DNA from 2 places in the Pseudoalteromonas sp. SG45-1 genome. Region 2 is predicted to be linked to the other one. Evidence: predicted binding sites of a transcription regulator. Region 2 holds the regulator's gene; the other holds the start of a gene.

Region 1 (4,140 bases), on a different contig from region 2:
TACACCACTTTGCTGGCGCTTGTGAGAAATTGTTGTATCGAGTTCATAATTACGTGTTGCTTCTTTGTGGCTACGTGTTGGTGACGTAGCTGTGCCTGCGCCGCCTTGTCCTGCAACTTCAGGGATGTTTGAGTTTAGCGGTGGTTGATTTGTAAGCGCACCAGGAATACCAACAGCTAAACCACCAATGTTATTTTCTTCAAATGTGGTTTCGCTTCTAACCGCTGGTAGGTCTGGGTTATAACGCTTTTGAGTTTCCTCAACTGAGCTAAAGTCCATGCTCAAATCAACTTGAGCTGTATAGTTTGCAAGCCCAACAACCGGTATTAAAATACTGTCTATTTTTTCAAGATACTCTTGTTCGCGCTTACGTTCTAAATCGTATTCTTTACGAGAGCGTGCTGCTAATGAGCTTTGCGAACCTGAATTTAATAATCGACCATTTTGGTCAGTAACCGTAACACGTGCAGGCTCTAAGCCTTGTACTGCTGAAGCAATCATATCAACAACAGAGTCTACTTCTTCACGGTCAAGTGAGCGGCCACGTTTAAGTGTTAATACAACAGTAGCGGATGGTTTTTTCTCTCTGCGGGCAAATACGTTTTCTTTAGGGATGGCTAACAATACTTTGGCGCGAGTAATGTTATTTAGCTCTTCAATGGTGCGTGCTAATTGCTGTTCACGACCATGTTTTAAACGTTCACGCTCCAAGCGTTGGCTTACACCAAAGCCCATATCTTGCATAATTATGTCAGAGCCAGATGCAGGGCCTTGCTCTAACCCTTCGCGGGTCATTAGCAATTTAATGTTTTGGTATTCGCTTTCATCAACCGATACAACATTGCCATCTAGTTGGTATTCAATTTTTTGCGCATCTAAAAAGTCTAATGTTTGAATAAGTTCTTCTGTTTGCATTTTGCCTAACGGGCGCATATCTGGCTGACGAGCCCAAATAATAATAAAAATCGCGATAGCTAAACAAATAGCCAATGCTATAACCAATGTTACTTGGCGCAATACATCAACACCATTTAAAGCACTTAAGTAGCCTGACTTTTGTTCTTGTTGATCATCACCACCACTTTGGTCAATACCGCCACCAGCAAGTGCTAGGTCTGTAGATTGGTTAGATTGCGCCACAATAATTCTCCACTACCTAATTAAACAGGCATGTTCATGATTTCTTTATAAGCTTCAACAAGTTTATTACGAACCTGTACTGTAGCCTCAAAAGCAACTGACGATTTTTGAGAAGCAATCATCGCCTCAGCAAGGGATACACTTCGATCCCCCATCTCAACCGCTGTTACTTTTTGCGCGGCATCTTGTTGTAATCCGTGCACTGAATTTATTGCATCACTTAGCATGTCGCCAAATTGTGCTGTAGAAGTAGACTGCACCTGAGTTGGCAGTTTATTAGTTTGATTATTACGGCCGGCTTCTAAAGCCATTGATTGCATTTCTTGAAATACAGCACTGTTTTGAATTTTCATAATTTATCTCTGACACGCAGTGAACTCTTATAAGTAATAAAGCACAAAGCATGCCAAATAATTAATCATTAAAATACAATGGGTTAACTTTAATTTGTGTGAGTCAGAGTTTTGACAACCCTAAGCTCGCAGCGCAAACTTAGGGTTTATAGGAGGTTATGCAGGAAGTGAAATACCTAAATCGCGCATTTGCGCTAGTTTATAACGTAAAGTTCGTGGGCTTATACCCAACGTTTCAGCAACGTCTTTACGCTTACCTTGGCAACGTGCAAGGGTTTCTAAAATAATACGATGCTCTTTGTCTTTAAGCTCATCTTTATAGCTACCGGTATCTGCCGCTAGCAAACCTTGATTAGGCTCATCCTCAGCATGCAATTTTTCATCATAATATGCAGAGCTTAACGTGCTTTTATCAACACCTTTATCTGCATGAGCTAATTCTGTTGGCGATACGGTTTGCGCCGGTGCCAATGAAGGCTCCATAACAAAGTTATTAGATACTAAGTTTTCGATAAAAATAGCATGCTCGTTTATTGTATCGCCACTTCGCAGTATAAGTGCACGCTGTATAACGTTATCAAGTTCGCGCACATTACCAGGCCACGCGTGAGCCAGTAACTTTTGCTCGGCAGCTTTATCTAAATACGCCATAGGCTCCTTGCTTTTACTTATATGACGCTCAATTAAATGCTTAGCCAATACAATAATATCGCCAGGGCGTTGGCACAATGGACGCCACATAAGTGGAAAAACATTAAGCCTGTAATATAAATCTTCTCTAAACTGATTTTCAGACACGGCTTCTTTTAAATCACGATTACTGGTTGCCAAAATACGTACATCGAGCTGAATTGTTTTACGCCCCCCTAAACGCTCTACTTCACGTTCTTGCAGTACGCGTAAAAGTTTAGCTTGTAGTCCTAAGTCCATTTCAGTAATTTCATCAAGTAAAATAGTACCGCCTTGTGCTTGCTCAAACTTACCCGGACATGCTTGAATCGCCCCCGTAAAAGCCCCTTTTTCGTAACCAAATAACGTGGCTTCGAGCATATTTTCAGGAATAGCCGCGCAGTTAATCGCTACAAATGGCTCATTACATCGGCTCGACTTATCATGAATATAACGCGCAAGTACTTCCTTACCCGAACCACTTGGGCCAAGTACCATTACACTTGCATCAGAGCGTGCTACTTTACTTGCAAGCTCCAATAATTGAATACTAGTTGGATCAGCAACAACGGGGCCGTCGGTTTCTTTTGCTTTTTCAGGCAAATAACGGCTCACCATATTTAACAGCACTTCAGGTGCAAATGGTTTTGCCATGTAGTCAATTGCACCTAGGCGCATGGCCTCTACCGCATCGTCAATTGTGGCATACGCCGTCATCATCAATACAGGTAAATCAGGGTGGTTTAATTTAATACTGCGTAGTAAATCAAGTCCACTCATTGCGCCCATTTGCACGTCGCTTACAACAAGCGAAAATTGATCTTTTTTAAGCAGTAACATTGCTTGCTCAGCACTGCTCGCTGCAACACATTCAATACCCGACATTTCAAGGGTATCTATTAAGGCTTCACGAAGCCCTGCGTCATCTTCGACAACTAAAATAGTGTTACTCATAATGACCCCTCTAATTTAGATGTTGCCTTAATAGGCAGTAACAAGCTAAAGCAGGCACCACCATGCGTATTATTAGTCACATCAACACGGCCTTGGTGCGCACTAGCCACCGAACTCACTACAGCAAGCCCTAAACCTGTGCCCTGACTTTTTGTAGTAAAAAATGGTTCAAAAATTTTATCGCTTTGGCTTAAATCAACACCTGGGCCATTGTCGCTCACACTAATACGAACCATATCTAAATCTTTTAAATCTCTTTGTGCGCTAATTTTTACTTTTGCGCCACCGCCAATAACTTGAATACTATTGTGCACTAGATTTTGAATAGCACTGGCCAATGCCGTTTTATTACCAACTATTTGTATATCGGGTTCTGGTAAGCTTACATCTAGCTCACTTTCATTAAGTGCGACCATCGCATCAGCACCTGCTTTAACTTCGGTTAAAAGCTGCTGCATTGAAACTTGCTCAACAACTTGCTGATCGCCACTTTTAGCAAATAACAGCATGTCGTTTACTTGAGTTTCTAAATCTTTTAAACGCGACATTAACTTTGTTTGAAAATTATCGCGAGATGCTTCGGGTAAGCGCTTTGACCCTAAATTAGCAGCATAAAGCATAGCGGCTGAGAGCGGCGTACGGACTTGATGCGCTAATGATGCAACCATTTTGCCCAGCGCGCTTAATCGCTGCATATGTGCAACACGTTTTTGTAAGCGGCGAGTTTCGGTTAAATCCGTCATTAAAATAAGTTGCCCAGGCTCTGGTGCTAAAGCAGTAATATCAAGTTTTATTAGGCGTCCGTCTTTTAAAGACACTTCATGGCCATCATCTTGATGTGGCCTAAAAGAGCGCTGAATAACATTAAACCAGCGTTCGCCTTCAAGTGGCTCGCCAAGCATATCAATCGCTATTTGATTCGCTTTTGCAATCAACCCTTTGCCATCAAGTACAACCACGCCTGCTGGCATGGTATCAACCAAATGCGAAAGCCAACTTGCTTGCTTGCGCAGATCGCTTAATT
Region 2 (4,140 bases):
TTTGCACTATGCTGTGATTAGCTAAATAGTCTTTAACCGGTTGATCTAACCCATTTAAAGGCTTCAACTCTGGTTCCCAGTGTGGATTTGGTAAAAAGCGTGCATCAAATACGTAGTCTGCTTCTTTTGGTATACCGTGTTTAAAACCAAATGATTCAAATGTGACAATCAGTTGCTTATCTTTTTTACCTAAAATCTTTTCACGAATAGATTCAGCGAGTTGATGAACACTTAAATCAGTCGTATCTATCATAAAGTCGGCGCGAGTGGTTAATACATCAAGTAATTCTTTTTCTTTTTTGATGGCTAAATCAAGCGGCAACGAGTCTATTGATAGTGGGTGTAATCTGCGTGTTTCAGAAAAGCGTTTGATCAATGTCTGATCGTCGCTATCTAAATAAAATAACGTAGGGTTTGCAAAGCCTGGTAAGTATTCAAGAATATCGTTAAATTCATCTTGTTCTTTAGGGATGTTGCGCACGTCTATGCTAACAGCAATTTTATCGTAGCTATCAGACACACTGCGAACTAATGAAGGTAGTAGGTTTACTGGAATATTATCTACGCAATAATAACCTAAATCTTCTACAACGCGCAAAGCAACCGACTTTCCAGAACCAGAACGGCCGCTTATGATAATTAACTCCATTTAACACCCTTTATAAAACTATGATTGATCAACAATAACTTGGTAAAGCTCAGTATCAGATTTTGCACTGCGTAACTGTTTACAAAAATCTTTGTTGTTTAGTTTATCAGCAATGGTTGCTAGAGTCTTTAAGTGCTGCTGGTTATCGCCATCTGGTATGATGAGTGCGACAAAAATATCAACAGGGCGATTATCGATTGCATCAAAGTTTATTGGAGTTTCGCTAACGAGCACTAAAGCCAAAGGCTCTTCTGCACCGCTCATTCTTCCATGAGGAATAGCAATGCCACGTCCTATACCTGTACTACCTAATTTCTCTCTGCTCATTAAAGCATTAAGAATATCTTGTTGCGGTAAATACGGAAGTTTGTCGTGAGCAAGTTCGCTAATGAACTCTAAAATTCTTTTTTTGCTATTAAAAAGGACCGCAGCTTTGCTGCAGTCCTGGCATATAAGTGAACTTAATTTCATCATATTAGTGTCGAGCAAGCTTCTCTTTGTGTTTGATTACTTGGCGATCGAGCTTGTCGATCAACGAGTCAATAGCGGCATACATATCTTGATGTTCTGTAGAGGCAAATAGCTCAGCACCGCTTACGTGTATTGTGGCTTCTGCTTTTTGATTTAATTTTTCTACATCGAGAATGACATGAACATTATTAATATGATCAGAGTGTCTTTCAAGCTTCGCAAATTTAGTATTAATATAGTCTCTTAGTGAATCGGTTAATTCTACGTGACGACCAGTTAAGTTTAGTTGCATAAGCATTACCCTCTTAGTTTAGCGTCTTAAATCAGACTTTTACGCTGATTTGACGGTGGAATAGCAAGAGATTCGCGGTATTTTGCGATTGTACGTCTCGCTACTTTAATTCCTTGCTCAGCCAATATATCCGCTATTTTGCTATCACTCAATGGTTTTGCTGAGTTTTCTGCTGCGATTAATTTTCGGATAAGCGCACGTATTGCTGTAGATGAACATTCACCACCGTTTTCAGTACTTACATGGCTTGAGAAAAAATATTTAAGCTCAAATATACCACGGGGTGTATGCATGTACTTTTGAGTAGTTACGCGAGAAATTGTCGATTCGTGCATTTCTACCATTTCAGCAACATCATTTAAAACCATTGGTTTCATGGCTTCAGGGCCATGTTCAAAAAAGCCTTGTTGTTGCTTAACAATACAATTAGTAACTTTTAATAGCGTGTCGTTTCTACTTTCTAAGCTTTTAATAAACCATTTAGCTTCTTGTAAATGTGAGCGAATAAACTGGCTGTCGCCACTTGATTTTACAGTGCGAGACATTGCTGCGTATTGGCTATTAACACGAATTTTAGGCATGCTATCTGGGTTTAATTCGACAACCCAGCGGCCTTTAATTTTTTTAACTGACACATCAGGAATAACATACTCAGATTCTTCCCTTACAATAGTATCTGCAGGTTTTGGGTTGAGAGTATGTATTAGTGTCATTACTTCTTTAAGCTCTTCTTCTTTGAGCTTAGTTTTTTTCATTAATGTACGATAGTCGCGAGCTGCTAATAGATCAATATGCTCGGTTAAAATCATTTTCGTTTCATTAATATAAGGTGTTTCTTTATCAAATTGATTAAGCTGAATACACAAACACTCTTGTAAACTACGTGCAGCAATACCAACAGGATCAAACAGTTGGATGCGTTTTAATACCGCTTCAATTTCATCAAGTTCGACTTCGTTATCATCTTCGTTTTCTTGATTAAAGCTTTCTAAAATCTCTTCGCAGCTTAGTGTTAAAATACCTGAATCATCGACAGCTTCTACAATAGCAATAGCAATAGCTTCGTCTGTAGGGCTAAATGGCGTTAGTTGTAATTGCCACATTAAATACTCATGGAGCGTTTCAGTAGAGGCGCCTTGGTATATTGATTCGTCTTCAGGCATTGGACCTGATGAGGCTGCAGGAGCGGCACTCATGTACTCATCCCAACTGACATCCATAGCCATGTCGTCACTTAGCGTGTCTTTTGCAAGTGCTTCACCAGTATCTTGTTCGTATTCGCTCGGAGCATCATCAGCAGATGCGCTAACAGTTATGTCATCGGTATCAGCTTTTTGCTCGTTTTTACCAGCAGCGTCTTCGGAATAGTCTGCCTCTTCAACCTCTAATAGTGGATTACTGTCGAGAGCTTCTTGTATTTCTTGCTGGAGATCCAATGTACTGAGTTGCAACAAACGAATAGCTTGTTGCAACTGTGGAGTCATTGTAAGTTGCTGGCCCATGCGCAGCTGTAGTGATTGCCTCATGTATCTCTAACAATCCTTTTATGTTGTTATAATTAATACTAGCAGATGCTTAAAGACATGGCGTAAATGTTACAGCCTAAATTGCTCGCCTAAGTAAACATCGCGTACTGTTTTATCATTTAATACGTGTTCTGGAGTACCTGATGCAATCAGCTCCCCATGAGAAACAATGTAGGCTTTTTCACAAACATCAAGGGTCTCTCTTACGTTATGGTCGGTAATTAATACACCAATCCCACGATTTTTAAGATGTTCTATTATTTTCTTTATATCTAATACCGAAATAGGGTCAACACCGGCAAACGGTTCATCCAGTAATATAAATTTAGGATCTGCTGCCAGCGCTCGTGCTATTTCTACACGACGACGTTCTCCCCCCGATAATGCCATACCTTGGCTATCACGAATGTGTTGTATGCTAAATTCATCTAATAAGTTATTGAGCGTGTCTTCTCTGGCTTGTTTATTTAGTTCTTTGCGCGTTTCTAAAATGGCCATTAAGTTTTGATAAACAGTCAGCTTTCTAAAAATCGATGACTCTTGTGGTAAGTAGCCTATGCCTAATCTAGCACGACTATGCATAGGTAAAAGAGTAATATCGTTATCATCAATAGATATTTTACCTTTGTCGCTAGGAACAAGCCCTACAATCATATAAAAAGTCGTTGTTTTACCAGCACCGTTAGGGCCAAGTAAGCCAACTATACTGCCAGCTTGTACTTCAAGGCCGACGTTTTTTACAACTTCACGACCTTTATAGCTTTTTGCCAATAGTTCTGCTTTTAATGTGCTCATGGTTGACCTTTATCGCCTTTTTTACTTTTTTTAGTTTCGATCGGTACTAAAATTGTGTGAACGCGGTCAGTTGAGTTTTCATCTTTTTCGGCACTGATGAGCTGCTGCTCTATGTCGTAGGTAATGCTTTTAGCATTTATTTTTTGTCCGGCTTGCGATACTTGTGCATTACCAACAAGCGTTAAAAAACGCTTAGATACATCATAACGTACTTCGTCAGCACTGGCGCTCATAGTCGTGCCGTCTGGTTGCTTTTCTTCAAAGTGCGCAGGGCTACCTGTGGCAATTAATAATTGTTTATTATCACCAAGTTCATCACGTTTGTGTACTTCGAGGCGATCGGCTGTAATGCGGCGATTACCGTGAATAATCTCAACGTTTTTCTCAAAAATACCCACATTAGCTTT

The links. Region 2 encodes sigma-54, which starts transcription at its own class of promoters, with help from an activator protein. Its sites were predicted from a motif close to GTTGGCACGNNNNTNGNNT; they were not measured.
Region 1: the regulator sigma-54 is predicted to act here: its motif matches at 1,533-1,551, upstream of fliE (flagellar hook-basal body complex protein FliE).

Annotation. Positions count from the first base shown of each region.
Region 1 is NZ_JACJEP010000011.1:114,064-118,203, forward strand. Features, by position in the region: gene fliF (flagellar basal-body MS-ring/collar protein FliF) at 1-1,140, opposite strand, end outside; gene fliE (flagellar hook-basal body complex protein FliE) at 1,161-1,493, opposite strand; gene H5117_RS11455 (sigma-54 dependent transcriptional regulator) at 1,650-3,116, opposite strand; gene H5117_RS11460 (PAS domain-containing sensor histidine kinase) at 3,113-4,140, opposite strand, start outside.
Region 2 is NZ_JACJEP010000003.1:89,341-93,480, reverse strand. Features, by position in the region: gene rapZ (RNase adapter RapZ) at 1-649, opposite strand, end outside; gene ptsN (PTS IIA-like nitrogen regulatory protein PtsN) at 668-1,120, opposite strand; gene hpf (ribosome hibernation promoting factor) at 1,125-1,412, opposite strand; gene H5117_RS04150 (RNA polymerase factor sigma-54) at 1,439-2,938, opposite strand; gene lptB (LPS export ABC transporter ATP-binding protein) at 3,008-3,733, opposite strand; gene lptA (lipopolysaccharide transport periplasmic protein LptA) at 3,730-4,140, opposite strand, start outside.